DNA from 4 places in the Roseburia sp. AM16-25 genome. Region 1 is predicted to be linked to each of the others. Evidence: predicted binding sites of a transcription regulator. Region 1 holds the regulator's gene; each other region holds the start of a gene.
What was found. The regulator Rex, encoded in region 1, represses fermentation and respiration genes when NADH is low (regulators of the CRP and FNR family bind a similar motif). The targets are predictions, from matches to a motif close to ATTGTTAANTANTTAACAAT.
Positions count from the first base shown of each region.

Region 2: the regulator Rex is predicted to act here: its motif matches at 4,423-4,442, upstream of DW183_RS04050 (NAD(P)-binding protein).
Region 3: the regulator Rex is predicted to act here: its motif matches at 3,502-3,521, upstream of DW183_RS04555 (4Fe-4S dicluster domain-containing protein).
Region 4: the regulator Rex is predicted to act here: its motif matches at 4,971-4,990, upstream of DW183_RS09085 (enoyl-CoA hydratase-related protein).

Region 1 covers NZ_QUCW01000002.1:625,191-632,969, forward strand. The annotation lists gene DW183_RS06950 (NAD(P)H-hydrate dehydratase) at 1-295, opposite strand, end outside; gene DW183_RS06955 (hypothetical protein) at 292-969, opposite strand; gene DW183_RS06960 (redox-sensing transcriptional repressor Rex) at 991-1,620, opposite strand; gene DW183_RS06965 (ABC transporter ATP-binding protein) at 1,731-3,674, opposite strand; gene DW183_RS06970 (NADP-dependent isocitrate dehydrogenase) at 3,684-4,892, opposite strand; gene DW183_RS06975 (AraC family transcriptional regulator) at 4,946-6,160, opposite strand; gene DW183_RS06980 (glycoside hydrolase family 3 protein) at 6,284-7,779, shown strand, end outside.
Region 2 covers NZ_QUCW01000002.1:26,480-34,258, forward strand. The annotation lists gene DW183_RS04000 (lectin like domain-containing protein) at 1-1,437, shown strand, start outside; gene DW183_RS04005 (N-acetylmuramoyl-L-alanine amidase) at 1,458-2,519, shown strand; gene DW183_RS04010 (XTP/dITP diphosphatase) at 2,524-3,129, shown strand; gene DW183_RS04015 (metallophosphoesterase family protein) at 3,110-3,586, shown strand; tRNA gene DW183_RS04020 (tRNA-Pro) at 3,750-3,824, shown strand; tRNA gene DW183_RS04025 (tRNA-Gly) at 3,832-3,902, shown strand; tRNA gene DW183_RS04030 (tRNA-Arg) at 3,914-3,987, shown strand; tRNA gene DW183_RS04035 (tRNA-His) at 4,069-4,142, shown strand; tRNA gene DW183_RS04040 (tRNA-Gln) at 4,175-4,246, shown strand; tRNA gene DW183_RS04045 (tRNA-Lys) at 4,263-4,335, shown strand; gene DW183_RS04050 (NAD(P)-binding protein) at 4,558-6,399, shown strand; gene DW183_RS04055 (NADH-dependent [FeFe] hydrogenase, group A6) at 6,393-7,779, shown strand, end outside.
Region 3 covers NZ_QUCW01000002.1:140,547-148,325, reverse strand. The annotation lists gene DW183_RS04570 (DUF1653 domain-containing protein) at 1-504, opposite strand, end outside; gene DW183_RS04565 (phosphatidylinositol-specific phospholipase C) at 527-1,528, opposite strand; gene DW183_RS04560 (hypothetical protein) at 1,689-1,967, shown strand; gene DW183_RS04555 (4Fe-4S dicluster domain-containing protein) at 2,000-3,451, opposite strand; gene DW183_RS04550 (GGDEF domain-containing protein) at 3,597-5,300, opposite strand; gene DW183_RS04545 (DUF4832 domain-containing protein) at 5,448-6,827, shown strand; tRNA gene DW183_RS04540 (tRNA-Leu) at 6,903-6,986, shown strand; gene DW183_RS04535 (putative bifunctional diguanylate cyclase/phosphodiesterase) at 7,025-7,779, opposite strand, start outside.
Region 4 covers NZ_QUCW01000003.1:392,540-400,318, reverse strand. The annotation lists gene DW183_RS09105 (nicotinate phosphoribosyltransferase) at 1-529, shown strand, start outside; gene DW183_RS09100 (glycosyltransferase) at 576-1,598, opposite strand; gene mutY (A/G-specific adenine glycosylase) at 1,665-2,759, opposite strand; gene DW183_RS09090 (CPBP family intramembrane glutamic endopeptidase) at 3,002-4,000, shown strand; gene DW183_RS09085 (enoyl-CoA hydratase-related protein) at 4,098-4,901, opposite strand; gene proC (pyrroline-5-carboxylate reductase) at 5,391-6,200, opposite strand; gene DW183_RS09075 (aminotransferase class I/II-fold pyridoxal phosphate-dependent enzyme) at 6,272-7,555, opposite strand; gene DW183_RS09070 (replication-associated recombination protein A) at 7,638-7,779, opposite strand, start outside.

The sequences.
Region 1 (7,779 bases):
AGATCTTTTGCTGCGCCATGTTTTCCGGCGAAGCCTTGGAAAAATCGCCCACCAGGCATACCGACACCTGACCCCCCTCTAAGTATAAAAGCCTTGCAATGGCGAGTCCATCCCCACCATTGTTGCCACTTCCACATAGTATGACGATCTTCTTTTGCCACAAATCTCTTTCATGCAAAAATGAAACAACCGATAACGCGGCTCTCTCCATCAGCACCATGGAAGGCAGACCATAATGCTCGATCGTGCGGCTATCGCATTGTTTCATTTCGCGACTGTTTAAAATATATTTCATACGTCTCCTTTTTGTACATCTTTTGATAACTGTTTGTCCTGGGTCGTATCACCGGACGGGCGATCCTCTCCTGTGATCAGATCCACATCATCATTTTGCACATCAAAAAGATTGATGATATCTTTTCCAAATATATCATGCATATATGCATAGATTTCTTTATTGTTGATCTCCCGATTCTGTTTGCGGATGATGTTCTTTTTTAATTCTACCCGGACCTTTTTGATCCATTCCGCAATCTCCTCGGCTTCTTTGCAATTGGTGCGCAGACGATCATAACAAAAGGTCATGGTCTCCATCATCAGCGCGTCATTGCAGGTCTGTATCTCCTTTGGGATCTCCAAAAGGGCATCCTCGTTGGCTGCGATCTTTTCCTTGACTTCCTCGATCAGCCGTTTGTTCTCGTCCATCTGCCGGCTGTGCGTCTCCTTGTCCTCCTCTGCGTCCATATGCTCTACGATATTCTGCATAAGGGATGACTTGACCTTCTTTAAATCCTTTAACTCCTGCGTCAGGCGTCCCTGCCGCTCCAAGATCTCCTTCAACTGGCTTTCCAGTTCCTGCACCTCTTTGGGCTTGCCATCTAAGGCAAAAAGCCGGTGCCATTTCTGGTCCAAGACCAGAATGGGTATTTTTGTTTTCGCCAGTGCTTCTGTAAACGCCTGTCGTTCCATACGCTCACCTTCTTTTGAAAACTATTTTTTGTGGTTGGCAATATTGTAAGAAAGCTGCATCAGACTATCGGACAGATGCACATTCTCTACGACCATATCCTCCACATCATCCAGATCGACATGGGCAAAATTCCAGATGGCATGTACGCCCAGGGAAGATAACTGTGCCGCGGTCGCTTCTGCATTCTGCTTTGGCAGGGTCAGTGCCGCAATATCCACACGTGTTGTCTTTACAAATTCTGGTAATTCCTCCAACATACGGATTGGGATATCTCTTACCTCTTTCCCCTTCAATGCCGGATTGACATCAAACAGACCGACGATCTTGAAACCTAATTTTTCAAACTTAACATAATTGGCGATTGCCTGCCCCAAGTTACCGATACCGATCACGATCACATTGTGTGTCTCATTCAATCCTAAGATCTTGCCGATTTCATCATATAAGTACTGAACATTATAGCCATAGCCCTGCTGACCGAAACCACCAAAATTGTTGAGATCCTGCCGGATCTGGGATGCCGTCACATGCATACAACTGCTGAGTTCGTTGGACGAAATGCGCTCCACTCCTGCATCAAGCAATTCTCCTAAATATCTGTAATATCTTGGCATACGACGAATGACTGCCTGGGATATTTCCTTTTCCACGTTAAATTCCCCCTACTTCCACTGTCAATGATGACATATATATCATATTTATATAAAAATTATAAATATTTTAAATATATATGTCAAATTTTTAACAGAATCCGCCTATCCTATGCGAAATCATTTGTCAGTGTCTCCGACAATTCTTCCCAACTTTCATAGAGGGCATCCAATTCTTCCTGTAACTTTTCCTGTTTTTGTGATAATTCATTAAGCTTTGCCGAATTTGTCGCCACATCGTCCTTGGCAAATTCTTCCTCGATCTGACGCAGGTCTTCTTCGCAGGCGGCAATGCGGTCTTCCACCTCTGCCAGACGATTTTCTACCTTGCGCTTTTCGCTCTGGATCTTCTTTTGCTGCTTCCAATCCGTCTTTCCTTCAGATTGTCCGGAAATCGATTCTGTATCACCACGCTTTGCGTCTTGTACTGCTTTTTCCTGTGCCATACGCTCTGTTTTCTTTTGGATGAAATAATCATAATTACCCAGATATACGCTGAACTGATGGTTTTCAAGTTCTAAAATCTTGTCTGCAGTCTGGTTGACAAAATAACGGTCATGTGACACATAAAGCACCGTTCCCTCATAGGCATTGATGGCATTTTCCAGGATCTCCTTGGACTCCATATCCAAATGGTTAGTCGGCTCATCTAAGATCAAAAAGTTGGCACCGGACAACATGAGTTTGGCAAGGGAGATACGTCCACGCTCTCCACCGCTCAGATCGCCGATCCTCTTGTAGCAGTCATCCCCTAAAAACATGAATGCCGCAAGCACATTGCGAATCTTTGTATTGTTTAAGTTTGGATAGGCATCGCTCATTTCTTCAAAGAGTGTTTTGTCATCATCCAAAACCTGTTGTTCCTGATCGTAATAACCAATCGTAACATTTGCGCCGAGCCGGAAAGAGCCGGAATCTGCGGTCACAATCTCATTGATGATCTTAAGCAATGTTGTCTTTCCTGTACCGTTATCACCAAGGATGGCAACGTGCTCACCTCTTTGCAAAAGGAAATCTACGTTAGAAAAGAGCGGCATGCCATCATAGGATTTTGAAAGTCCGATCAGTTCCAGTACATCATTGCCGCTTGTCACATCTGGTTGCAAGGACAATTTCATATGTTCCTGCGCATCGATCGGTTTTTCCATAACATCCATTTTATCGAGGGCTTTCTGACGGCTCTCTGCACGTTTGATGGATTTTTCACGGTTAAACTGTTTTAACTTATCAATGACTTCCTGCTGATGGGCAATGGATGCCTGCTGTTTTTCATATTCACGCATCATGGTCTTACGGATCTCTTCTTTTTGCATGGCAAAGGCAGAATAATTCCCTTTGTAAACATGTGCAGTATGCATGCTGATATCAATAACCTTTGTAACGATACGATCCAGAAAATAACGATCATGTGCTACAATAACAACGGTTCCCTTATAATTCATAAGGAAGTTCTCTAACCACTCAATAGAATTCAGATCCAAATGGTTGATCGGCTCATCTAAAAGCAGGATGTCCGGTTTCAAAACAAGGAGTCTTCCGAGAGATACACGGGTTTTTTGTCCACCGGAAAGCATATCCATCGTCTTTGAAAAATCCTCTTCGGAAAAACCAAGTCCACGAAGCACGCCCTGTACTTCCGATTCATACGCATAACCGTTCATATGATCAAAAACATCATGCATCTCATGATAGCGGACAAGCAGTGCATCTAAGGCATCATCTGTCAGTTTTGTCATCTGTTCTTCCATTTTTTGCAGGTTTTTCTGCATTTCCAAAATATCTGTACGCGAAGAATAGACGGTCTGATAGACCGTCTCATTTCCTTCCATATTCTGATACTGCGCCAGATAACCGATGGTGGTATCCTTGGCAAAAACAACCGTTCCTGCATCGGTATCCAACTCACCCGTTATCATCTTTAGCAGTGTTGATTTTCCTGCACCATTATTTCCGACAATGGCTACCTTGTCTCCTTCATTGATCTGAAAAGAGACATTCTTTATGATGTCATCACTTCCGAAAGATTTCGAAAGATTCTGGCAGGATAAAATCATGGCTTCCTCCTATAACATGCCCTCAAGCCTTGTTCTGATGGCTTTGATAAATTCCTCACTATTCAAAACGACTGGATTTGGAATACTTGTGATCAGAGCAAGATCTTTTGTCATCTTTCCATCCTCAATCGTCTTGATGCATGCCTGTTCCAATTTGTCTGCAAAATCGCAAAGTTCCGGTGTGCCATCCAACTCACCGCGTTTTCTCAGTGCGCCTGTCCATGCAAAGATCGTAGCAACAGAGTTCGTGGATGTCTCCTCTCCCTTTAAGTGCTTGTAATAATGTCTCTGTACGGTTCCATGAGCCGCCTCATACTCATAGACGCCCTGTGGAGATACCAGAACAGAGGTCATCATGGCAAGAGATCCAAAAGCAGACGATACCATGTCACTCATGACATCGCCATCGTAGTTCTTACAAGCCCAGATATAACCGCCCTCAGACTTCATCACACGAGCTACGGCATCATCGATCAGGGTATAGAAATAAGTAATGCCTGCCTCGGCAAACTTATCCTTATAAGACTCCTCATAAATCTCCTGAAAAATATCCTTAAAGGTATGATCGTATTTCTTAGAGATGGTATCCTTGGTCGCAAACCAAAGATCCTGCTTTGTATCTAAGGCATAGTTAAAGCAAGCCTTTGCAAAACTTTCGATAGAATCATTCAGGTTATGCTGTCCCTGAACAACACCGGTGCCGGTAAAGTTATGTACCACTTCTCTCGTCTCACTGCCGTCTTCAGCCGTATAAACAAGTTCTACTTTTCCCGGTCCCGGAACAATCATCTCTGTATTTTTGTAGACATCTCCATATGCATGACGCGCGATCGTGATCGGTTTCTTCCAATTCTTTACGCAAGGCTCAATTCCTTTTACGATGATCGGTGCGCGGAATACCGTTCCGTCCAAGATGGCACGGATGGTTCCGTTTGGACTCTTCCACATCTCTTTCAGATCATATTCACGCATACGCGCTGCGTTTGGCGTGATTGTGGCACATTTTACAGCAACGCCGTATTTCTTTGTTGCCTCTGCTGAATCGATTGTCACCTGATCATTTGTCTCATTACGATATTCAAGACCGAGATCATAGTATTCTGTCTTTAAATCTATAAACGGCAGTAACAATTCATCCTTGATCATCTTCCAAAGGATCCTTGTCATCTCATCACCATCCATCTCAACCAGTGGTGTCTTCATCATAATCTTGCTCATGTCATTTGCCTCCTTAGCATTTTCACTATTGTACTTTAGTATAGCAAAACTTTTTACTGTGGTAAAGTCACGAATATTCCATGTCGGTAAGCGTGGGGGCTTACCCCCACTGTTTGCTTGAAAATTCTGGTAAAACTGGATGCATTCTCGTATCCACACTCCATTGCGATTCTTTCCACGGGCAGTGTGGTATCCCGCAAAAGCATCTTTGCTCGTTCCATCTTCATATCGCGAATCACATCTTTAAAATTTTTCCCTGTTGCATTCTGCACAATGCGGATCAACTGGCGTCTGCTATAATGAAACCTATCCTCCAGTTCTTCCAGAGTCACACTGCGATAATTCTCACTAATATACCAAAAAATCTTAGCATATTCCTTTTTCCAGTTGGCTTTACAGTCCTGTGGAAAAACCAGATTCTGTTCATAATAGCGAAGCAAGTGCACAAAAATCGCATTCATGATAGTCTCACACATCTCACTGTGGTATTTTTCCTTGCATTTCTGTTCCTCCCAAAGATGATCAAACAAACGTGCAACCGTCATATCCGGCTTATCCTTTTCTGCTGTATGAAAAAGAATATAACTTATCTCTTCCTCTCCACGGAAAATCCGTTGAAAAAAAGAATATAGTAAAGGATTGCCGGAAAATACCCGAAAGAAAATCTCTAAAAAGGTCCGCTTGCGGATCGCTGATGTCATCGTCCTGCCATCGAGATCTCGCACGCCTTCTCCATGCTCAATATCCGGCGGCACGATCAGCACATCCCCCTCAACGAGTTCTAGTTTCTCCTGACGGAAAAAGCACTGACTTTCTCCCTCCATAACATAAATAATATCGAAATAATTATTCTTATGCCAGTGTGGAAGCATGCCCGGCTGCAAAAAGGCAGATGAAATACTGCTATCATTTTGTAAAAAAATTTCTTCCTGCTGTACACGGAAGATCTCCTGCAGACGCTTTTGCGCATCCTGATCAGGTTCACTTTGTACTTCCAGAAACAATTGTGCCAAGGGTGTCCTATAACTTTGTGGCAATTCGCTGACTGTTTCAAATGCCTGCCAGCGATATTCCCTGGCATTCTCCTCTTTCAGACATTGGGCTGTCCGTATCATGCAGGCAATATAGTCATCGTTCTCCAAAATCTCGCAATCCCCGGAACATAGACTGCGAAAGATCCTCCCATACTCCTTTTGCATTTCCTCTTTCTGTCTCATATAGTCGTCCCTGCTTTCAGGTTCTTTTTTCCCCTCGTCAAATGCATTCATGTTTTCTACCTCTGTTGATATACATGTCACTTTCTGCATATTTTTCTGTCATTTTATCCTATTCCATTTTTTCTTTTTCTGCAATATGCTTTAGGTAGAATTTATTTATTCAAGGAGGTTTTTATGTACACAGAAAACACAAGCATAGGAGAACTCTTAGAGTTGCCCCAGGTCATGGCACTTCTGGAAAAAGCCGCACCACAGATGGTTAGCGGTCCTGCCAAGGGCTACCTGACACCCCTTACACTGGCACAGTTAAAAGTCGCACAACCGGAATCTGCACAACTTGCCGATGCCATACTCGCGCTGGCAAATGGAGCGGACGTGGATCTGACGCCTTTGGATCCAAGTAAGAAGAAGCCCATCCTAAAGGGAGGTTCAACCGTGGCACAATATGACATTGATGATGTCGATGGCAAGATGTATATGCTCAATCATGCCTTTTCCGGTTGTTTCATACTTTCCTTTTCCAAACCGATAGATGAACATATCAAAGGTCAGGTCACTTACGATGGAATTCCTGTCAAATACATTCTTTCCACCATGTCTATTGCGGGCGGTATGCAGTTAATGGGCGTCTATGTTCGCGACATCTGCACCCAATACGGCACAGACTATACCTTCCACTTTGAAGGATTTACTGATACCGACGGTAATGTTATGGATCCACAGGATTATATCATTTCCACGGTTGCTAAAAATCTGCCGGATCCTGCCTACGCTACCCACGAAGCCATCGCGCAAAAGGCTGCTGAGGAAGGCATGGTTCTCTTAAAGAATGATAATGGACTGCTTCCCCTTGTCAAAGATACTAAACTCGCCGTGATCGGTGAGGAAAATTTCCGTGACGGTGCTGTCGGTGCCGGAAAGATCAATCCGCGCTACCATGTACGCCTTGGACAGGCATTGGCAGACAGTAACTTTATCCTCACTGAAAATGCCGACACCTGTCTTTTTGTAATCTCACGCGCATCCGGAGAGAACTTTGACAACGGAACTTTTCAGGGGGAGTTTTATCTGACCGATGCGGAAGAAAAACAGATTTGCGAAGCCAAGAAAAAATATGCCCACATAATTGCTATCATCAATTCCGGCTATCCTATGGATGTCCGCTGGACACTGGACGTGGCAGTTGAGGCTGTTATCTGGACCGGATTTTCCGGCATGCTTGGCGGTAAGGCACTGGTAAATATCTTAAACGGAACGACCAATCCATCCGGTAAACTGCCAGATAGCTGGAGTCTCGATTACTTTGATATTCCTTCTGCACATAACTTCTATGTTGCACCAAGTGCAGAAGAATCCGTTGGCGCAGATGATGATATCTGGATCGATACCGTGTATGAGGAAGATATCTATGTAGGCTATCGTTATTTTGAAACGTTCAAAAAAGATGTCGCCTATGCATTTGGACACGGTCTGTCCTACACCAACTTTGCCATCCAATCTTTATGCACGGGACAGGACTTATCTCATATTTCCATTTCTGCCACTGTCACCAATACAGGAAAGGTAAGCGGAAAAGAAGTCGTTGAGATCTATGCCACCATCCCGGATGGGAAACTGGAGCAACCGGCACTGCGTCTGGTTGCCTTTTCCAAAACATCACTGCTTGCTGC
Region 2 (7,779 bases), 600 kb from region 1:
ATGGCATCGCTTTCCTTTGTGGAGGACTTTTTTGGATGCAGTGCCTCTTTTTATGAGGACAAAAAGATCCTCTTAGATTATGGTGACCGCTCTTATACCTTTTATATCAACAGTCTGGATGCCAAGCGGGATGACAAGGCGATCACTTTGGATGTCATGCCGGAGCTGCATGAGAAGCAGGCATATCTTTCTTTGCAGGATCTGTGCCGTGAGTTTGGCTGTACCTATAGTTATGATGAGACCAATTATCAGGCGACGATCTCGGGTGATCTGCAAAAAGGAAGCCTTCCGGCATCCTATGATCTGCGGGAGAAAGATCGTGTGTCCGCTGTGCGCAACCAGGGCGACACTTCGACCTGCTGGGCGCAGGCAGCACTTTCTGCCTTGGAATCCTCTCTTTTGCCGGAAGAAAAGTTTTCCTTTGATGCAGACTCTATGACCTCGGACAATGCATATCAGGTAGATACGTCTCTGGGCGGCAACTATACCATGGCGGTATCTTATCTGGTATCCTGGATGGGACCGGAGCAGACAGGGGAAAAGACCGTGGATAAACATGTGCAGGAAGTCCATTTTTACGATAGTGATGACATCGACGATATCAAATGGGCGGTCTATCAGCATGGCGGTGTATCGACATCCATTTATGCCAGCCTATCCACGACAAATTTAAGTAAGTCTTCCTATTATAATAGAAAAAAGAATGCCTACTGCTATACCGGGGCGGAAAAGCCAAATCATGATGTTGTGATCATTGGCTGGGACGACCATTACAGTGCGTCCAATTTCCCGGGAAAAGTGGCGGGGGACGGAGCCTTTATCTGTCAGAACAGTTGGGGCGCGACCTTTGGCGAAAATGGTGTGTTTTATGTTTCCTATTATGATACCAATATCGGCGATCAGGCGGTCTCATATGCTGGTATAGAGGATGCGGACAATTACGATACCATTTATCAGTCAGATCTGTGTGGCTGGGTCGGACAGGTCGGTTACAATAAGGACAAGATCCATGCTGCCAACATTTATGAGGCAAAAGAAGATGAACAGATCGAAAGTGCAGGCTTTTATGCACTGGGCAAGAATACGTCATATCAGTTATATATGGTTACAGATTATCGCAACACGGCATCCCTTGCCAGCCGCGTGGAAGTGGCGCGGGGCGAATTGGAAGATGCGGGGTATTACACCATTCCTTTTGACAGACCTTATAGCGTAAAAGAGGGAGATAAATTTGCCATTGTTGTGGTATTATCCACACCCGGTATGGATCATCCTATGGCGATCGAATATCCGGCAGATGCTCTGAGCCAGCATGCAGATATTTCGGATGGCGAGGGCTACATCAGTAACAACGGGCTGGATTGGGAAAGTGTCGAGGAGACCGCCGGCGGCAATCTTTGTCTCAAAGCCTATGGAAAGAAAGTGGAAGAAGACTAGACGATGGGAAAGATGATAGGATGAAGTTAGAAAAAAAAGTCGTGGGTCTGGTCGCGACCATATTGCTTGTATTAAGCGTAGCAGTCTGTGGTATTTTCCTGGGCATCCCGGATCTGCATGTGTGGGCGCAGCAGAAGCAGTTGCAATATGCCACACAGGTGGAAAAAGGCGAGTCGGTCTTATCCCTGATGCAGGCGGAGACCGCCGTTTTAAAAGAGGGGCAGCAGGACATCGAGATGCAGGGACAGTTGCGTCTGGAGATCCCGGAGGAAGTAAAGACCGCAGATGTTAGTATCGAGCAGAATTATGTGGATCAAGAGGTGCGGATCTATATACCGGAGATCAGCCAGTCCTATTTTTATGATTATCCCATGATCGGCAGCAGCGACCATATTGACGACATCAAATATGATGTGGAAAATAAAAAGGGGCTGATCGATATCCTTTTGGATAATGTCTATATTACGGATGTGACCTGGCAGGACCATTATCTTTATATGGATTTTGTGGCACCCAGAGATCGCTATGATAAGATCGTGGTCATTGATGCCGGGCATGGTGGCAGTGATCCGGGAGCAGAAGTTCTGGGAACCGATGAAAAAGACATTGATCTGGCGATCGCAAAAAAGATCCTGCCGTATTTTAAAGATCAGGACAAGATAGGTATTTTCTATACGCGAACCGATGACAGCAGCCTGTCACTGGAAAAAAGAGTAGGGCTTGCTAATACTTTGCAGGCAGATCTTTTCCTGAGCATCCACAACAATACGACGGCGAGCGGCAGGATGTCCGGGATCAATGGTACCGAGGTCATGTATCATGCAGCAGATGAAAGCGGGGCGTCCAAAGCCTTTGCCCAGACCTGTCTGGATCAACTTTTACAGACACTTGGTTCCGGGAGCAAGGGCGTTGTCGTGGGGGATGATATTTATATCATTCGGACGGCGCAGATGCCGGTAGCCTTGGTGGAGATCGGATTTATGACAAATCAGGAAGAACTGGATAAATTAAAGAGTGATGAATATCAGGAGGCAGCCGCAAAAGCACTTGCACAGGCTGTGCTCCAGACATTGGAGGAGTAAGACCATGAAAAAAATTATTTTTGCTACAGGCAATCAAAACAAAATGCGGGAGATCCGTGAAATCTACGAAGATCTGGGCTATGAGATCCTTTCTATGAAAGAGGCAGGGATTTCTGTGGATATCGTGGAAGATGGAAAGACCTTTGAGGAAAATGCCCTGATCAAAGCCAGAGCCATCGCAGACCAGGTGGATGCCATCGTTCTTGCAGACGATTCCGGGCTGGAGATCGATTATCTGAACAAGGAACCGGGCATTTATTCTGCCAGATACATGGGCGAGGATACCTCATACGACATCAAGAATGCCAATCTGATCGAGCGACTGGACGGTGTGCCGAAGGAGAAACGTACGGCACGGTTTGTCTGTGCTGTGGCAGCGGTATTCCCGGATGGCAGCGAAAAGGTGGTAAGAGGCACGATTGAGGGATATATCGGTTGGGAGCCGGAGGGGGAGAATGGATTTGGCTATGATCCGATCTTTTATGTAGATGCCTATGGATGCAGTACGGCGGCTATGTCCCGCGAAGAAAAGAACGCGATCTCCCATCGTGGAAATGCATTGCGTAAGATGAAGGAAGAATTGATTAAATATGAGAATACTGGTTGTTAGTGATACACACAGAAAACATGATAATCTGGATATCGCCATCGAAAGGGTCATGCCGGACCGCATTTATCATCTGGGCGATGGCGAAGGATGCGAGGACTATATCGAGGCGGTAGCGGAATGTCCGCTGGAGATCGTGCGCGGCAACTGCGACTTTGGAAGTGATCTGCCGGCAGAAGTGGTGATGCAGGTAGGACGTCATGTAGTCATGCTGACACACGGACATTATTATAATGTAAATTATGGAACGCAGATGCTTGTGGAGGCTGCCAAGGAAAAAGGTGCGGACATTGTATTCTACGGGCATACGCATGTGCCGGAAGTGACGTATGAGGAGGATATGACCATCATCAATCCGGGAAGTATCTCTTATCCGAGACAGGACGGCAGAAGACCCTCCTATGTGGTCGTGGATGTAGACCCACAGGGAGACCTGCATTTTAATCTGATCTATATGTGATCTTTGCAAAAAATAAGATGACGAAAGATGGGAAATCCGCCTGTGGCAAGGACTGGCAGGGCTTGGAAAAAGAAAATAAAAAAAGTGAAAAAAGTTGTTGACATTTATCTGACTCTGCCATATAATATTACTTGCGTCACGGAGAGACGACGCGGTAATACATCGGGGTGTGGCTCAGTTTGGCTAGAGCACCTGGTTTGGGACCAGGGGGTCGCAGGTTCGAATCCTGTCACCCCGACTTGTATGCGGGTGTAGTTCAATGGTAGAACATCAGCCTTCCAAGCTGAATACGTGGGTTCGATTCCCATCACCCGCTCTTTTATTTATGTGTTCGTAGCTCAGTTGGATAGAGCAACGGCCTTCTAAGCCGTGGGTCGGGGGTTCGAATCCCTTCGAGCACATTTGATGTTACTATTTCTTGTCATTATGCAGGAGGTAGTAATATTTTTTAAGTAAGACCTTGTCTTACTCATCTCAATATGGTGGGTATAGCGCAGTTGGTTAGCGCGCCAGATTGTGGCTCTGGAGGCCAAGGGTTCGAATCCCTTTATCCACCTTTGTTGCGATAGAGCAACATTATGAAGTTGTTGGGCTATCGCCAAGCGGTAAGGCACTGGATTTTGATTCCAGCATTCGCAGGTTCGAATCCTGCTAGCCCAGCTATCTTTTATAACATGGGATACTAGCTCAGTTGGTAGAGCACCTGACTTTTAATCAGGTTGTCGGGGGTTCGAATCCCCCGTGTCTCATTTCTTGAAAACATTGAAAAACCGTTGCAAAACCTTGTAAAATCAAGGCTTGCAGCGGTTTTTTGTCATATTCTTTTTCTCAAAAACAACGTGAAAAAATTATCAATTCTTGCTATCGTTTTTCCCCACCTGTATAATAAAAATTACATAAGTATGCAAGGTCTTTTTAGAATAAAGGGGTAGTTCTGAAAAGGCGAAGAAAAAGTAAAGGGGGATTTTACATTGAGTAGATTAACGGTTATGACAGATGATCGTGCATCGTCTACGACCTTGACACTTGCCAAGGAATTTAAGCAGCGAATCATCGCCAGCCCACCGGGAGTTTGTCTGGTGGAGATGCAACTTGCCATGTTAAAAGTATGCCATGCGCAGAGTTGCGGAAAGTGTGTGCCATGCCGGGACGGCTTGGGAAAATTGGAGGATCTGTTGGAGGATGTCCTGAACAATCGGGCGACAGAGAATACACTGGCTCTGATCGAAAAGACAGCAAAGAATATCGAGTTGTCAGCAGACTGTGCAATCGGATTTGAGGCGGCACGTATGGTGCTTGTGGGCTTGGACGGCTTGCAGGAGGACTACATTTCGCATGTAAAGCATCACAGATGCAGCGGTAGTTTTGAACAGCCGATCCCATGTATCGACCAGTGCCCGGCACATGTAGACATTCCGGGCTATATCGCTCTTACCGGAGCGGGCAGATATGAGGATGCTGTGCGTCTGATCCGAAAAGATAATCCGTTTCCGGTGGCGTGTGCATTGATCTGTGAGCATCCTTGCGAGCAGAGATGCCGTAGAAACATGCTGGATTCTTCTGTCAATATTCGCGGACTCAAACGGTCTGCCGTAGATTTTGCAGATCTGGATTCCATTCCGGTACCGCCAAAGGCAGAGCCTACAGGGAAGCGCATCGCCATCATCGGTGGCGGACCAAGTGGACTTACGACAGCTTATTTCCTGCAACTGATGGGACATCAGACTGTGGTATTTGAGGAGAAACCGGCACTTGGAGGAATGCTTCGCTATGGTATTCCAAATTATCGTTTCCCGAGAAAACGTCTGGCGCAGGATATTGATTACATATTAAAGACCGGTGTGGAAGTGCGCCTAAATACACAGATCGGACGTGATATTTCAATGGAAGATCTGGAAAAGGAATACGATGCCGTTTATATTTCCATCGGTGCACAGACTGACAAGAATTTTGACATTGAAGGAGCAGACAGCCTGAACGTTATCTCAGCAGTCAATCTGCTGCGCGACGTGGGACTGGAAAAGCGCTTAGACTTTAGCGGACTAAAGGTAGCCGTTATCGGTGGTGGAAATGTTGCCATGGACTGTGCGAGAACAGCTGTTCGTGCCAATGCGGAAAAGGTAAGCATCATTTACAGACGTCAGGAAAAAGACATGACAGCATCACCGGTAGAGGTGCGTGGAGCCATTGAGGAAGGGGTGGAATTATTTACCCTGCAGGCACCGCTTCGCGTGGAAGCAGATGAAGAAGGCAAGGCAGTGGCACTCTGGACGCAGCCGCAGATCAGTGGGCTTTATGACCGCAATGGAAGACCAAAGTCCAATAAGGCGGACAAGGATCCAATCCGCATGCCGGCAGATATCATTCTGGTTGCCATCGGACAGGATATCGAGAGTGAGCAGTTTGAAGAACAGGGCATTTCGACCAAATGGAACCGTATCATCACGGATGAGGGCGGTAAGACAACAGGAAATCCTGGCGTATTTTCCGGTGGAGACTGCGTATCCGGACCGGCAACCGTGATCAAGGCGATTGCAGCAGGCAAGGTCGTGGCTGCCAATATTGATGAATATTTGGGATATCATCACGAGATCACCGTAGATGTGGATATCCCATCTCCTCTTATGAATGACAAGTTGCCAAGTGGACGTATCCATTTGACAGAAAGAGAAGCGTGTGAACGCAAGAACGATTTTGACGGCATTGAGAATGCTATGAGCCGTGAAGAAACGATTCAGGAAGCAGCCAGATGTCTGCGCTGCGATCACTATGGATGTGGAGTACTGAGAGGAGGTAGGGAATTAAGATGGTAAATGCCAAGATTAACGGAATAGAAATTCAGGTAGAAAAAGGCACGACGATTTTGGATGCCGCCAGAGAAAAAGGCATTCGCATCCCTACGCTCTGCTATTTAAAAGAGATCAATGAGATCGGCGCATGCCGTGTTTGCTTAGTGGAGATAGGTGGGAAAAAGAATCTTGTTGCTGCATGTAATAATGTGGTGGAAGAGGGTATGGAAATCTTTACCAACAGTCCCAAGGTGCAGTCTGCAAGACGTACCAACGTGGAATTGATCTTATCACAGCATGATTTTCGCTGTGCCACCTGTGTAAGAGGCAATGATTGTAATCTGCAGAGACTTGCCAGAGAGTTGAATATTATTGAAATCCCATACAAGATCGAGATCGAGAACCAGCCATGGGATCATTCTTTCCCGATCATCCGTGATTCTGCGAAATGTATCAAATGTATGCGCTGTGTGCAGGTCTGCGACAAGATCCAGACCATGGGCGTGTGGGACATTATCAATACAGGCAAACGTACCAGTGTAAGCACGGTAGATATGCAAAATATCGAAGATATGGATTGCGTCCTTTGTGGACAATGCATCACACATTGCCCGACCGGTGCACTTCGTGAACGAAATGATACGGTTAAGGTCATGGATGCCATTATGGATTCGGATCAGATCGTGATCGCTCAGATCGCTCCTGCAGTTCGTGCCGCATGGGGCGAGGGCTTTGGGCTTTCTACAGAGCAGGCGACAGTAGGGAAAATGGTGTCTGCCGCAAGACAGATTGGATTTGATTATATTTTTGATACGGATTTTTCTGCGGATCTGACAATTATGGAAGAAGGACATGAGTTGTTGGAGCGTCTTTCACATGAAAAAGATGCAAAAATGCCAATGTTTACGTCCTGCTGTCCGGGCTGGGTACGCTTTATGAAATCGCAGTTCCCGGATTATGTAGACAATTTATCTACAGCAAAATCGCCACAGCAGATGTTTGGAGCCATTGCAAAGACTTATTATGCAGATATCTTGGGTGTGACACCGGACAAGATCACCTGTGTTTCCATCATGCCTTGTACTGCCAAAAAGTATGAATGTGCAGTGCCACAGGTCAATGACAGTGGAGCAGATCGGGATGTCGATGTTTCGCTTACAACGCGAGAGTTTATCCGTATGCTTCGTGCAGCCCAGGTCAATATCGATACCTTGGAAGAAGATGCTTTTGACGAACCGCTTGGTATTGGTACCGGAGCGGGTGTGATCTTTGGTGCGACCGGTGGAGTCATGGAGGCAGCACTTCGTAGTGCATACTATTTTGTGACCGGAAAGAATCCGGGGGCAGATGATTTTTCTATTGTACGTGGAGAAGATGGCATTCGGGAAGTGACCGTGGATATTG
Region 3 (7,779 bases), 480 kb from region 1:
TGCCGCCATCTGATTGATCAGATGATCGTCCAGTTCCTCCTCCATCTCGGTCACGATATCATATTTTCTGCCATAGGTATCTGCATCTAAAAAATCCAGAAAATGCGGGTTGACACCCTGTAATTCTGCGTCAACTTCCGGCTCTTTTGCCACAGGTCTTTCCGGCTGTCCTGCCGCTTTTTTCGCAAGCACTTTCTGATCCTGTGTCATGGCTTTTGTACTGTCGCCCGCGGATGCCATATCTTCCGGCTGGCAGATGGTCTCTGCCGGGGATGCTATATAGGCAAAACGATATTCCTGCTCTACCTCCGGGTACTTTTCATGGTCTACCGGACTAATGAACATATCGTATGGTCGAACATAAGTCTGGTAATCTCCATACAAAGCCTGATAAACGACATATAATTCTCTGGTCTCCGAATGTCTTGCCACGGCAAGAATCTGATATGTCTTATTTTTAAAATGCCGGTAGATCTCTCCCGGCATGGGTCTGCCCTGCGGCATAAACTTCACCCTCTATCCTATCTTATTTTACAAAGGTATTGGTCTCATAAATGCATTTTGCCAAATCCTTTGTCGCAAAATCTACCACTACAATACCATAAGATGTCCCTGCCTGCCAGTCATAGGATAAGAGATAATCGTTGATGGTCGTGGCATATTTCTTTGGATGCCCTACCTTACCGCTGCCACTGGTCGAGGTAAAGTTAATGGAAAAGGTATCATCCGCCGCCTGACAATTTTCCAGATCATCCACAATGGCATCCAGTTTGTCGGACGTGTCATAATTATAGCGGTCCTGCACCCACAAAGAGGCACTGTCACTAATGGCAGAGAGTGCATATGGCACATCCACGATCTCCCGGGCTCCCTGGTCTTCCCAGTAAAAATGCAGTCCGCTCTTTTGCTGACCAAGTCCCATGGCATCCTCAAAACGTGTTGCCAAAACGATCTTGCCCCGCACCTGCTCCAGAGTCGGAATCTCGTTGGCAAGATACCACATTTGTGGGTTCTGATCGATCTGTTCATACAAAAGTTTTTGTACCTGTGCCACATCATCCTTGCTGTTTTCCGCCTTCATACAAAGAATGACCGTCTCGGACGGATGTTCCTGCAAAAAGGCATAGACATCCGATAAGACATTGGACAGTTTGAGTGCTTTTGCAAAAAGTCCGCCGCCCTCTTTGCACTTTGCAAAATTGTGCTTCAAGATCAGTGTCTGCTCATCTTCCTTGCCGTCTAAGACCAGACGCATGTCAAAATAGCGGTAGCCATCGACCAACTGCTGTGCGATGCTGGTGTCCTGACATTGAAAGATATAGCGCATGCCTACATACTGTGTCGCGCTGTCATGCGTGCCCGGAATGGAGATCGAACTCAGCATCGTTTCCCCATCAATGTCTGCCATCCAATCCTCTGCATGATCTTCTGCCGCCTGCACGCTTGATCCATCCATACCGGCAAATACCGATAGCGACAAGACCAGTGCCAGAGCCACTGCTCCCCATTTTCTGAAAAATCCCCTCATATAAAAACCTCCTGTTATAAGCACTTCCCCCAGTGCCATTATGATAAGAATATAGTATAGCATAATCCACCGGAAAAAAAGCAAATTTTTTACTTCTTTTTCTTACTATATATTATAATAGAAAACAGAAAAGAAAATAATACAAAGAAAGGATTTTTTCATGATTGATCGTCATTCTTTATTAGCACTCAATTTTTATAAAAAGTCCCCCTTTACCGGGAGCGACGGCAATATGCGCTACCGCGTGGAAAAAATAGAGTTCCCCATCCCGGATACGGAGGATGAAAAAGAAGTCAAACTGCAAGCCACCATCTGGCCGGGACCTTTCGCCTTTGCTAAGACGGACGAAGAAAAAATGACACGCCAGACAGCAGACTTTTCCGAAGAAGGTCTCTGTGCTCTTGTCGACTGGCTAAACGAAAAACAACCGGAGTTTTGATGCTCCGGTTGTCTTTATGTATTCGTTTTCTTTTATCTCTTTGCATGCATGGAAAATGCATCCATATCGTAATGATCCAGATTTTCATGGATACCACGCTCATCCGCTTCGGAAAGAATCGTCTCACGGTTCTTTTTGAAAGAAGCCTGTGGACGGAAAGCACTCGGTCCGCCGACACAACCGCCCTCACAGATCATACCCTCGATAAAGTCTTCCGGCAATCTGCCGACCTTCATCAAAAGCAATGCCTTCTTACACTCTGCGGCACCATTACACTTGTTGACGGTCGCTGCGATCTCATCATCGCTTTCTTTCAAACTCTGCAAAACTGCCTCGGTAACACCACCGGAATTTGCAAAACGCTTGCCGTAGATGGATGACTCCTGATAAGAGTTGTCGTCCTCCTCCAGTTCTACGTTTCTCGCATGCATGATGGCACGGATCTCACTGTAGGTCAGTGCATAGTCTGCATTGCCCTCAATGGCATGATCCTTGACCTCGGATTTCTTGGAGATACAAGGTCCGATAAATACGGTAACCGCATCCGGTTCTTTTGCCTTTAACATACGGGATACGGCACACATAGGTGAAATGGTCGTTGATACATTTTCGATCAGTTCCGGGTAATGCTTCTTTACCATGTTGACAAATGCAGGGCAGCAGGAAGTGGTCATCTTCTTGCCATTCTTGTATGCTTCTGCCCATTCCTCTGCTTCGTAGGCTGCTGTCATATCACCGCCAAGTCCTACTTCCACAAGATCGGTAAAGCCGACTGCCTTCATGGCTTTCTTCCAACTGTTCATGGTGATATGCTCACCGAACTGTCCCTCGGTCGCCGGTGCAACCAATGCATATACCGGATGTTCTGACTTGATCGCCTTGATGACATCCACGATAAAGGTCTTGGAACCAATGGCACCAAACGGACATCTGTGAATACACAGTCCACAGCGGATACACTTTTCTTCGTTGATCACGGAAATGCCGTTCTCGTCATAACTGATGGCATCGACCGGACAGGAGAACTTACACGGACGCTTTAAGGCTGCGATCGCATGGTAAGGACAAGCCTGGGCACATTTACCACATTCCTTACACTTGGAAGCGTCAATATGGGAACGATGGCGTCCCATCTCGATCGCGCCAAAGTTACATGCGTTGATACATGCCTTTCCGATACAGTTCTGGCAGTTGTCGGTTACAACATAACTGGAGATCGGGCAATCTTCACATGCAGAACTGATGACCTGAACGATATTGCCGTCGTCATGCATGCCCGGTGCCTTTCCCTCTGCCAGGCGGACTCTCTGGCGGATAATTTCTCTTTCTTTATAGATACAGCAACGGAACTGCGGTGTTGGTCCCGGAATCAAAGACTGCGCAATGCCGTCCCTCTTCTCTTCCAATTCATCTGCAAATGCTAATTTGGCTACTTCATAAAGTACATCATGTTTGATCTTAATTACATTTTCGTCAGCATACATTTGGTATGGTTCCTCCCTTTTTTCAATACTTGTGTGGTTGGTCTGTTACTTTTGTCAAAAAAATAACAATCTTATATTGGTAATATAACACGGCTCAGGGAAACTGTCTATAAATCCACCTCATGTACTCGAAAAAGACCAACAACTAACGCAGTCTCTGATTGATCTTTTGCTTGGTCTTCATATCATACATACGCCGGTCTGCCAGCATATATACTTTTTGCACGGATTCCTTTGGACACTCGCTGCTTTTTGCCACGCCATATGCTGCCTCAATATTAAAGGTCAGTTCGCTGGATCTCCGCTTCTCCAGACGCACCATTTTATTTAAGCACTGGTCGATCAGTGGAAACTGTTCCTTGCGGACTAAGACTAAGAACTCGTCGCCGCCCATGCGGAATACCTCACCCATACCGGAAAAGGCATCCTGTAAGATGGCTGCAAATTCCTGCAAGAGTAGATCTCCCTGGACATGTCCCAGAGAATCATTGATGGTCTTTAAACCGTTGAGATCCATGTTGATCAGGGCATACTCCGCATCTCCTGCATCTAGTTCGTCAAAGCGCTCATTGCACTTGGTACGGTTGTAAGTACCACAGAGTTCATCGTGATATGCACGGTCAGCCAGCCACTCCTGCTCTGCCTCATGTACCAGAATGCCATAGATGTAGAAGATATAACTTACGACCAGCATAACGATAAAGAGCAGGGTTCCCACCGGAATGATACTGATGGTCAGAAGTTCATTGTCCTGCATGACATATTTTTGCAGATTAAAACGAACCAGATCGATTGCCACACTCACGCACAGGATCACTACACCGATATGTAAGGCTCTTTCCGAACGGTCACGTTTTTTTTCTTTATCATATCCGGTCAGCGCCACCAGGAATAGGGAAATGCCGCCAAAGAGGTGGAAGTATCCCAAGAGTCTCGGATAATGCTCGATATTCAAAAAGTGCAAAATAGTCGAAACTACAAAGAACAGTCCCATCAGCATAGCCGATGCATATGCCAGTTGCTGTTTCCAGACCGCCACATGCTTTCGCATTTCCGCGATCATTAAGATAAAACTGATCGGTGCCAGATACAGGGTCAGGTACTCCACCGTCGTGTTGGAAGCCAGATCGATCTTGAAGATCTCAAACACCTTCATATTGCACATGGACCAGATGCCCATCAAAAAACTAAAGATCCCGATATACAAAAGACGCACATACAACTTGCTGTAGCAGACAGCGACCGCACTGACAATGGTCATGACTGCTCCCAATAAGATCAAAAAGATCCCCACAAAGGTACTGAGCAGATGCTGTCTTGCAAACTCCCGATAGACCTCACTGGTCGCTGTCACCGTCGGATTGGTGATATTGGTAAAAGCGTCCGGCTCACGCACGTTTAAGGTAATGACAAAGTCTTTACCGGAAACATTGTTCGGCAGGTCTATAAAATGATAGCCGCTGCCTACCACCCAGTTCTTCTCGGCATACTCCTGTCCATAATGATAGATCTGTCTGCCGTCGATCTCCACATCGATCGTGGACAGATAACACAGAAATGTCATGGTCTGGTGCAGAGTCATATCCTTAGGGAAACTTCCCATCAGGACAATCTCATCCCCCACCTGTAAATGTGAGAACTTGTATGCCGCCAGTGTGTCCTCCTGCGCTAACGCTTGTCCGTTTACACTGACCTGCCAGCCCTCTGCCAGTTCCAAGATCTCCGATGATGTCGAGTTCTGGCATAGCATCCATGCAAAAAATAAAACCCAGATCAAAGTCGCCGCAGCTGACAAGAGTGCCACTATGAGTTTGAAAGTTTTCTTTTTTTCTTCCAGTCTTGTCCCCATGATACTGCCCCCTACTATTATCCTCTTAAAAGCATTGTATCATATCCCTCCCCTGCGCTCCAACAAATACGACAATTTTTAGGCAATTTTTTATATTTCTTTCTATAAATATGATATACTCCTTGTATCAAAGCAAAGGAGCATCTCATGGCAGGAAAAATAAAGAAAAAGCACCGCGGTCTGCGCTTTTTGTGTGGTCTGATCTTATTTTTAATAGCGCTCAGTGTCATCGGCACTGTTTTTTTATTGCGCCGCAATGTCACTGCCACTTTTACTCCGGTGGACTATGCCGAGAGTAACGAAACTCTGGCAAATCCTTATACCGGCTGGTATCACACCTATGAGTATGAGATCTCCGACGAGACATCTTTTGACCCATCCACCGTGGACTATGCGTTGGTTCTGGATAATTCCACACGCCTCTGTCTTGTCCGCATCAACCTCAAAAATTATGCCGCCGGTGCCATATCCGATCATGGACTGGCTGACATCCGCGCCATTTTGAGCACCTGGTCGGCGACCGACAAGCAGATGATCCTGCGTTTCTGCTATGATACGACCGGCGACAATTCTATCAGCGAGCCTTCCGACCTGACCACCGTCTATCGCCATATGGAACAGGTGACCGACATCATCAATGACTATGCCGCACACATCTACCAGTTGCAGGGGATATTTGTCGGTGCGCAGGGTGAGACACTCTCATCGCCAAGTCTGACGGATGCCACCCTTGCCGACCTGACAGACTACTATGCTTCCCTAACCGACAAATCGCTCTATCTGGGCTTGCACGATGCCGGGCAATATTTGCAGGCGATCGGACAGACCAGTGTACCACCGACCCTTTTTACTTCCGACAAGACCCTTTTCTACCGTCTGGGACTTTTTAGCGATAGCCTGACGTCTGCCCTATCAAATGCAGAGGCAGAAGCCACATCTGCGATCGCGTCCTTTGCCCCATGCGGCGGCTCTGTCGCGGCAGACCCTTCGCTGGCAGACACAGCCACCGCCATCCAGATGCTTCAGGCACGCCATATTTCCTATCTGAACGCCGAGCAGACGGAAAGCACGCTGACATCCTGGAAAAGCCAGACCTACACTTCTTCCGATGCCTACAATGGTCTTACCCTGTATGATTATATGACGACCCATCTGGGTTACCGCTATGTCCTGCGGGATGCCGCCCTATCTTTTAACACCTGGAAAAACGAAAGCGGAAGTCTCACGCTTTCCATAGAAAATGTCGGTTTTTCCGTTTCTTACATGCCATATGATGTATGCCTGCTCATGCGCAATCAGGACACGGAAGAAATGATCACCCTTCCACTGGATACGGATAATCGCAGTTGGAATCCGCAGGAAACGACCACCTTAAAGCAGTCCCTTGCCCTGCGGGATTATGACAAAGGTACTTACAGCCTTTATCTTTTGGTACAGAATCCTGCTAGCGGAGAGGTCATCAAACTGGGAAATACCATGCCTCTGACCTCCAACGGCTACATGATCGGAAGCCTTGTGATCGAATAAATCAGATTTTACAGTAAAAAGTTTACAATTTATCCTTGACTTCATGTGTAAAAACAGATAGAATACTACTTGCGCGCAGGAGTGGCGGAATTGGCAGACGCGCAGGCTTCAGGTGCCTGTGGTAGCAATATCGTGTGGGTTCAAGTCCCATCTCCTGCATCAAAAAAGGAATCCTTTTCGGATTCCTTTTTTCATTATCAATATAAATATTTCTGTTCAAAATCATCTACACTAAGCGGCTTGTCAAACAGATAGCCCTGTATCAGATCCACATTCATATCCTTTAAGGCATCACACTGATTCTTGTCCTCGACACCTTCAACGCAGACATGCATATGCAAAGCATCAGCCAGTTGGGAAACAGATTTGACAAAAGCCTCCGAAAAGACATCCTCTCCCACATCCTCAACAAAGCACTTGTCGATCTTGATCACATCGATCGGCATACTACGGATGTGATTCAGCGAAGAATAACCTGTTCCGAAATCGTCTAACGCAACGCGCACACCCAGTTTCTTAATCTCTCCTAAGACCTCCTGCATGCGTTTCATATCATTGATAGCAAGCCCTTCCGTCACCTCAAGTGTCAGATTAGAAGGCTGAACTTCTGTCTCTGTCAGTGCATTTTTTATCGTATCAATAATGTCATTCTGTAACAGTTGAATGACGGAAAGATTGACATTTACCTTATACTCCGGATGTCCGAAATCATTCCAGTATTTGCAGCGCTTGCAGGCTTCGATCAGGACATGATAGCCGATCTCATTGATCAGTCCCAGATACTCTGCCAAAGCGATAAATTCCGATGGCATCACAAAGCCGAGTTTCGGTGAATTCCAACGCACCAGAGCCTCCGCCCCACAGCACGGACGCTCCGGCTTGCTAATGTCAATGAGAGGCTGGTAGTAGACTTCAAACTCTTTGCAGCCCTGTTCTACCGCCTCACGCATGC
Region 4 (7,779 bases), on a different contig from region 1:
TACCATTACTTCCTGGGGTGTTGGGACAAACCTCATCACCTCCAAGGATTGCCCTGCTTTCGGCGGGGTCTACAAGTTAGCAGCCATTGCTGATGATCAGGGAGGCTTTATCCCTAAGATCAAATTATCTGAAAACACCGAAAAAGTGACCAATCCGGGAAATAAGACCTTCTTCCGTATCTATGATAAGGAAAGTGGCAAGATCAAAGCCGATCTGATCTGTCTTCACGATGAAACCTTTGACACCGATCAGGATATGAAACTCTTTGATCCAAACGAGCCTTGGAAAAAGACGACCCTGCCCGGTGGGTCTTATACCATGAAAGAAATGCTCGTTCCTGTGATCTGCCAGGGCAAGCGTGTCTATGATACCCCGCCTGTTATGGAGATCCAGAAGATCTGCAATCAGGAAAAAGAGACCCTATGGGAAGAAAACAAGCGTTTTACCAACCCGTCCAAGATCCATGTGGATCTGTCACAGAAATTATATGATATGAAGCAGTCCCTTCTCTCTGAGATGAGCCGCTAAAAGGAGCAAAAAGCAGTAGTGAAAAATCCTTCACTACTGCTTTTTCTTAATTAAATCCCATAAAACGCTGTGAGATCTTGTATGCTTTTACAGATAAGTAACGACCAAATCTGCCCGGCAGATTCATGGCATGCCCCAGTGCACCCCAGCGCAGATGATGATAAGTGCGCGGATCCTTATCCTTGATGTATTTCCAAAGATCTTTGACCTTTTTCAAATTGACCGGATCATTGGATACATAGCCGATACAGGTAGAAACTACCGTGATCGTCTCCAGATAGGAAAGCATATACTCACGCAGATGTTCTTCCTCGATCTGCCACAGGTCATAAGCATCCACCATACGCTTGTTGACATACAACTGCTGGTCGATACGTTTGATCATGTTCTTTTCGTTGACTGACTGTCCGTCACGTCCTATGTAATAACGATAAAAATCTACATTCAGATAATACAGTGTCTTTACAAACGGCAATGGCTCATACACAAAGAGGTTATCAACATAAAAGGTATGTTTTGGCAGTTCCAAGTGACAATCACGAAGCAACTGCGTGCGATAGGTCACGGAATGCATCAAAATAGAAAATCCCTTGATGTTATGCTTCATATCATGCCAGCCCATGATCCTCTCCTGCGGGAAAAGCAGGGTGTAAAACATGGTGCGCTGATGATGATAATCGCCCTCGATCTTTTCATAGACATAATTGGTCAAGAGCATATCCACAAGCGTATCGTCTGCAACGAACTTCTTCAAAGTCTCCAAGACCCTCATGTAGGCATCCACATCCACCCAGTCATCACTGTCAACGACCTTAAAATAAATACCGCTGGCATTGGCAAGTCCGGTATTGACTGCGCAGCCGTGTCCACCGTTTTCCTGATGAATTGCTTTGATGATGGTCGGATATTTCTCGGCATAAGCATCCGCAATCTCCGCCGTGCGATCACTGGATCCGTCATCTACAATAATAATCTCAACATCTTCTCCACCCGGGAGCAATGATTCTATACATTTTGACATATAGCCTTCCGAATTATAACACGGAATGGCAAAGGAAACTATCTTCATGTTTCTTCCTCCTAACAACCGTCTCTTATTATATACACAAAACTTTTGTAAAATAAAGTATTTCTTTTAGTCCATCCGGTGCAAAGCAATAAATTCCGCATATTTATCAAAGGCTGACGGGATCGCATACTCCTTTCGGGTCTTATCGATATCAACCAGCAAGTAGTCCTGTGGCCCCTTGGAAAGATCCTCATCCTGCTGGAAACTGTCGACATCTGCCACCTGTATCAAGAAGCCCTGCATAAGCCATTCAATATGAGAAAAAATATGTTTTGCCTCCGGCAGTTTCTTGATCTGCAAGGGAGCCAGATTTTGTCCGCGCACAAAGGCAAGCGCTTCTTCCTCCGTCAAATATCCCTCGATATTAGGCAGTTCGTACAGTCCTGCCAAAAGTCCCTTGGAAGGGCGTTTCCGCAGAACGATCTTTTGTCCATCCTGTATCAGAAGGACGGTTTTCTCCTCGATCCGTCTGGGTTTTGCCTTGGTCTTGACCGGCAGACGGTCGTAAGTATCGTTTTTATATGCCAGACAAAAAGGCTGCCAGGGACAAAGATCACATTTTGGCTGTCCATTGGGTATGCAAACCAAGGCTCCGATCTCCATCAATGCCTGATTAAAGGCTCCTGCCTCCTTGGGCATAATCTGGGAAAGCTGCGCCGTCATGCGCTTTTTTGTTGCATCTTTTAAAATGTCGCTGTCATCCTGACTGACGCGCGATAAGATACGGAGTACGTTGCCATCCACCGCCGGCACCCGCTCATCAAAGGCGATGGAAGCGATTGCCCCCGCTGTATAGGGTCCGATGCCGGAAAGCGCCACGATTCCATCATAGGTCTGCGGCATCTGACCGCCATATTCTGCACAAATGGTCTGCGCCGCCTTTTGCATATTGCGGACGCGATTGTAATAGCCCAAGCCTTCCCACAGTTTCAAAAGTGGGTCCTCCTGACACTTTGCCAGTGCCTCGATGGTCGGCAGGGCTGTCATAAAGCGCTCGTAATAGGGGATCACGGCTTCCACACGGGTTTGCTGTAACATGATCTCCGAAACCCAGATATGATAGGGATCTTTATCTTTTCGCCACGGAAGGTCGCGCTTATTTGCCTCATACCAGGTCAGGGTCGGCTCTACCAAAACCGATAAATCTGTATTTTCTATCATCTTCTATCCTATTATAACAGGACTGGTCTGCCTGTTATACTTTCTGTCATAAATTGCACATTCTGTCTCTTGATCTGATTTCTTGTACCTAGTATAGCATATCCCCGCCTACCTTGGTCGGACTTCCATAATTTTTCAAACAATCTTAAGAAATTTTAAGAGTTGGCGGAATAATAGACACGTCAAACAAAATGTGTAATACTATACTTATAGTTTTTAGATAGCACACGGAGGACAAACATATGAATACAGAGACCCGCAGACATTTTTCCCGCATCGGCATAGCCTACTTTATCGGTGCACTTCTTTTTGCCGGTGTCCGCACCTTGACACCGCTCGCCCTTACACATCTGGCGCCCACGCTCGCCGCAGATCAGACCCTGAGTTTTCTGATTTCTATGCTGACAACCTATATCATCGCCGTGCCGCTCATGATGCTTGTCATCAAGCGCGTTCCAAAAGAAGGCAGCATCCAGCCTTGTACCATGACCGGCAAACAGTGGATCGTCACCTTTCTCATCTGCTATGCCGGCATGTACCTGGCAAACATCGCCGGAAATATCATCACCAATATAGTCGGCAATCTCAAGGATTCCACCGTCACGAATGAGATCGTGGAGACAGCCCTTGCAAATGCAGCCTGGGTCAATATCCTTGTTATGGTGCTGCTTGCGCCTGTCTTAGAGGAGTTGCTTTTCCGCAAGATGCTTATTGACCGCACCATCAAATACGGCGAGGGCATTTCCGTTTTGATCTCCGCCCTCTTCTTCGGACTTTTCCACGGCAATCTCAACCAGTTTGCCTATGCCTTTGTGATCGGCGGCGTTTTTGCCTTTGTCTATGTCAAGACTGGCAATGTCAAATACACCATCTATATGCATATGCTGGTCAACTTCCTCGGTTCCGCCGTCAGCATGGGACTTCTAAAACTGTCTGGTATGGATCAGTTGGCGCTTGCCGCCACAGATCCCGAAAAGATGGCTGATGTCTCTTACCTGACCGATATCTTTATGTCGCATCTGAGCGGTATGTTACTGCTCTGCCTCTATGCACTTGTGCTGATCATTCTGGTGATCGTAGGCATCGTATTATTCTTTAAAAATATCAAAAAGATCCACCTGCTGACTTCGCCGGACAGCGTTGCTCCCGGCGCACGCTTCCGGACCTATTTTCTCAATGGCGGCATGATCCTTTTTATCGTATGGTGGCTGGTCCAGATCATCTTGCAATTACTGATGTAAAAGATATGTCAGAGATATGTCAAAAAGACCATGGTACTTTACAAAGCACCATGGTCTTTTTTCATGTCATTTTATGTATCGTTTGTCAATTTGCTTTTTAGAAGTCTGTCAGATCTGCTGCGCGTCTTTCCAAAAATGCAGTCATGCCTTCTGTCTTATCATGTGTAGAACATGCCACACCAAAGAGGTTTGCCTCCATCTCTACAGCATTCTTGATGTCCATGTCATAGCCGTTGTTGATCGCAGCCTTGGCAACAGATACTGCATAACTTCCCTTGCTGCAGATCTTCTTAGCCATTGCTTTTGCGGTATCCATGAGTTCTTCCTTGGCAACAACCTTATTTACCAGACCGATGCGGTATGCTTCCTGTGCATCAACAGAGTCACAGGTAAAGATCATTTCCTTTGCACGTCCCATACCAACCAGACGAGCCAGCCGCTGGGTTCCGCCAAATCCAGGAATGATACCAAGGCCTGTCTCCGGCTGACCGAAACTAGCGTTTTCAGATGCGATACGGATATCACATGCCATGGAAATCTCGCATCCACCGCCAAGAGCAAAACCATTGACAGCAGCGATCGTAACCTGACGCATATTCATCAACTTGAAGAATGGAACAGATGCTCTCATACCAAAGGCTCTTGCTTCTGCTGCGCTAAAGTTGACCATCTCTGCGATATCAGCCCCTGCTACAAAGGACTTGAACTCATTGCCCTTCTTATCAGGACCACCGGTCAGGATCAGAACCTTGACATCATCTCTAGCCTCGATCTCTGTCAGTGCTACATTTAATTCGTCCAATGTCTCACTATTTAAGGCATTGAGGGCTGCCGGACGGCTGATGGTCAGGACAGCGATTTCATCTTCTACGTCTAATTTTAAATTTTTGAATTCTCCCATGTTTCTTTCCTCCTCGATTGACGACAGATCAAATTATCTGTCAATTATCACTTATCCTCACTATACTACTTTGATAATTTTTTGTCAATCTTATTTAGAGGTTATTTGGGATATTTCTGATATGCCCATGTCAGCACCGATAAAGATGGTTTCGTGATACCAAGTTTTTCAAAGAAAGCGTGCATGCCGCCATTGAGCAAGACCAAAGGAATTGGCAAGAGGGCTATGAATTGTGTTGCTGATACTCCATGACTAGTTCATCTGCCAAATACGCATCACTCATGCAATGCATAAAAGAAGCGCGTTCTGCTGACGAACGCGCTCGTTTTGATGCTCTTTTACTCTTACAAAGTCACAAAGATTGACTCTTAATCCCCATCAATTTTGCATTTTGATTGAGTGACATTCTTGGTTCCGTAGCATTGATCGTTGCGAGAGCAACGCCAGCATACTTTAGCCATCGAAAACTGCTTTCCAGTAAATCTTATCTTATTCCTTACTCATATCCCTTGACTTCTGCACGCATGCCCGCTGTGCCTCGATCACAGAGGAACGCAGTCCCGATTTTTCCAACTCGGCTACGGCTGCAATGGTCGTGCCGCCCGGGGAGCAGACAGCATCCTTAAGGAGTCCCGGATGCTCTCCTGTCTCCAATACCATCTTGGCTGCCCCAAGGACAGACTGGGCTGCAAATTTATAAGCCTGCTTTCTTGGCATGCCGTCGGCAACTGCAGCATCCGCCATTGCCTCGATAAACAGATAGACATAGGCAGGGGAAGATCCGCTCACGCCAACAACGGCATCCATCATAGTCTCCGGCACGATCTCTGCCTTGCCAAAACTTTCAAAGATTGCCATGACTTCCTGCAATTCTTCCGGGCTGATCTTTTCATTCGGTGTCACGGCACTCATTGCCTCGCCCACCAGTGCCGGTGTGTTTGGCATAGAACGCACCAGCTTGATCTGCCGTCCAAACAGATCTGTAATGGACGCCAGTGTCTGTCCGGCTGCGATCGATACGACCACCTGACCTTCTTTACAGACATCCCGAATCTGTGGGATCACCGTGGCAAATACCCCCGGCTTTACGGCAAGGAATAAAATATCTGCCTTTCTTGCCACCTCAGTATTGTCCGTCGTTGCAACAATGCCAAGTTCTTTTTCTATTTTTTCAACCGTTTCCTTTGTCTTTGCAGATGCCAGAATCTGCGACGGCGCATAAAGCCCTGCCGCGATCATGCCGCCCATGATGGCTCTGCCCATATTTCCACTACCGATCACTCCAACTGTCTTTGCCATGATCTTTCCTCCTAGAATCCCATCTTAACTACTCTATTCTACAAGCACTCACATCTGATAACAATGCCGTTTTAGTTCTCCAGTAGTTTCTCAATCGTTGCCACCTTTACGCATACGCAGAAGATCTCTGCAGCTGCCTTTAAGTCTTCCATGGTTGGATAAGATGGTGCAATACGGATGACAGAATCTTTTGGATCCTTGCCATATGGGAATGGTGCACCTGCTGGTGTCAGCACAACACCAGCCTCTTTTGCCAGCGCAACGACACGCTTGGCGCAGCCCTCATTTGTCTCATATGTGATGAAATAACCGCCCATCGGCTTGATCCATGATCCTGCTCCCAGACCGGAAAGTTGGCTTTCCAAAGTTTCCAGTACCAGTTCAAATCTAGGTCTTAAAAATTCTGCATGTTTTTCCATATGTTTTGCAATGCCATCGGCATCTTTAAAGAAACGGACATGACGCAACTGGTTGACCTTGTCAAAACCGATCGTCTGAATAGTCAGTGACTTCTTGATATCCGCAAGGTTTGCCTCAGATGCTGCAATGGCTGCAATGCCACCTCCGGCAAAGGAGATCTTGGAGGTAGAGCAGAACTCAAATACCATATCCGGGTTGCCTGCCTTCTCACATTCATCCAAAATATTTAAGATCTTTCCCTTTTCTGCGCCATACAGATGATGTACGGCATAAGCGTTATCCCAAAAGATACGGAAATCTTTTGCTGCCGGCTTTAATGCTGCCATACGTCTCACCGTCTCATCAGAGTAGATCACGCCCTGTGGATTGGAGTACTTCGGTACACACCAGATACCCTTGATGGCATCATCCTCTGCTACCAATTTTTCCACCATATCCATATCCGGTCCTTCTTCTGTCATTGGCACATTGATCATTTCCACGCCGAAATGCTCGGTCACTGCAAAATGACGATCATAGCCAGGCACCGGACATAAGAATTTTACTTTATCTAATTTACACCAAGGGGTCTGGCCCAAATAACCCAAAAGCATTCCACGAGCCACCATGTCATACATGGTATTTAAACTGGAATTGCCACAAACAATGACCTGTTCCGGTCTGACTTCCATAATACCTGCCATAAGACGCTTTGCCTCAGGGATGCCGTCCAGTCCGCCGTAATTACGTGTATCCAGACCGTTTTCTGCCTGCATCAAAGACTCTGCATCCACTGCATTGAGCAGCCCCATGCCCAGATCCAACTGCCCGCTGGATGGTTTACCACGGGACATATCGAGTTTCAGACCCTTGTCCTGATACTCTTTGTAGATCTGACGTACCTTTGTCAGTTCTTCCTGCAACTGTTCCTTTGTCATGTCTGCATATGTTTGCATGCTATTTGTTCCTCCTGTTGCTTGTTCCTTTATTAAATAAACTTTGCCGACTGCTGTCATCGCCCGCAAAGGTCATTTCCTCTTACTCCGCTTCTCTGCGGATCTTTTCCAGATGATCCCGGATCTGTTTTTCGTAGCCCATATCTGTCGGCTCATAAAAACGTGTGCCTGCTAAAGCATCCGGCAGATATTGCTGTGCGACATAATGGTTTTTAAAATCATGT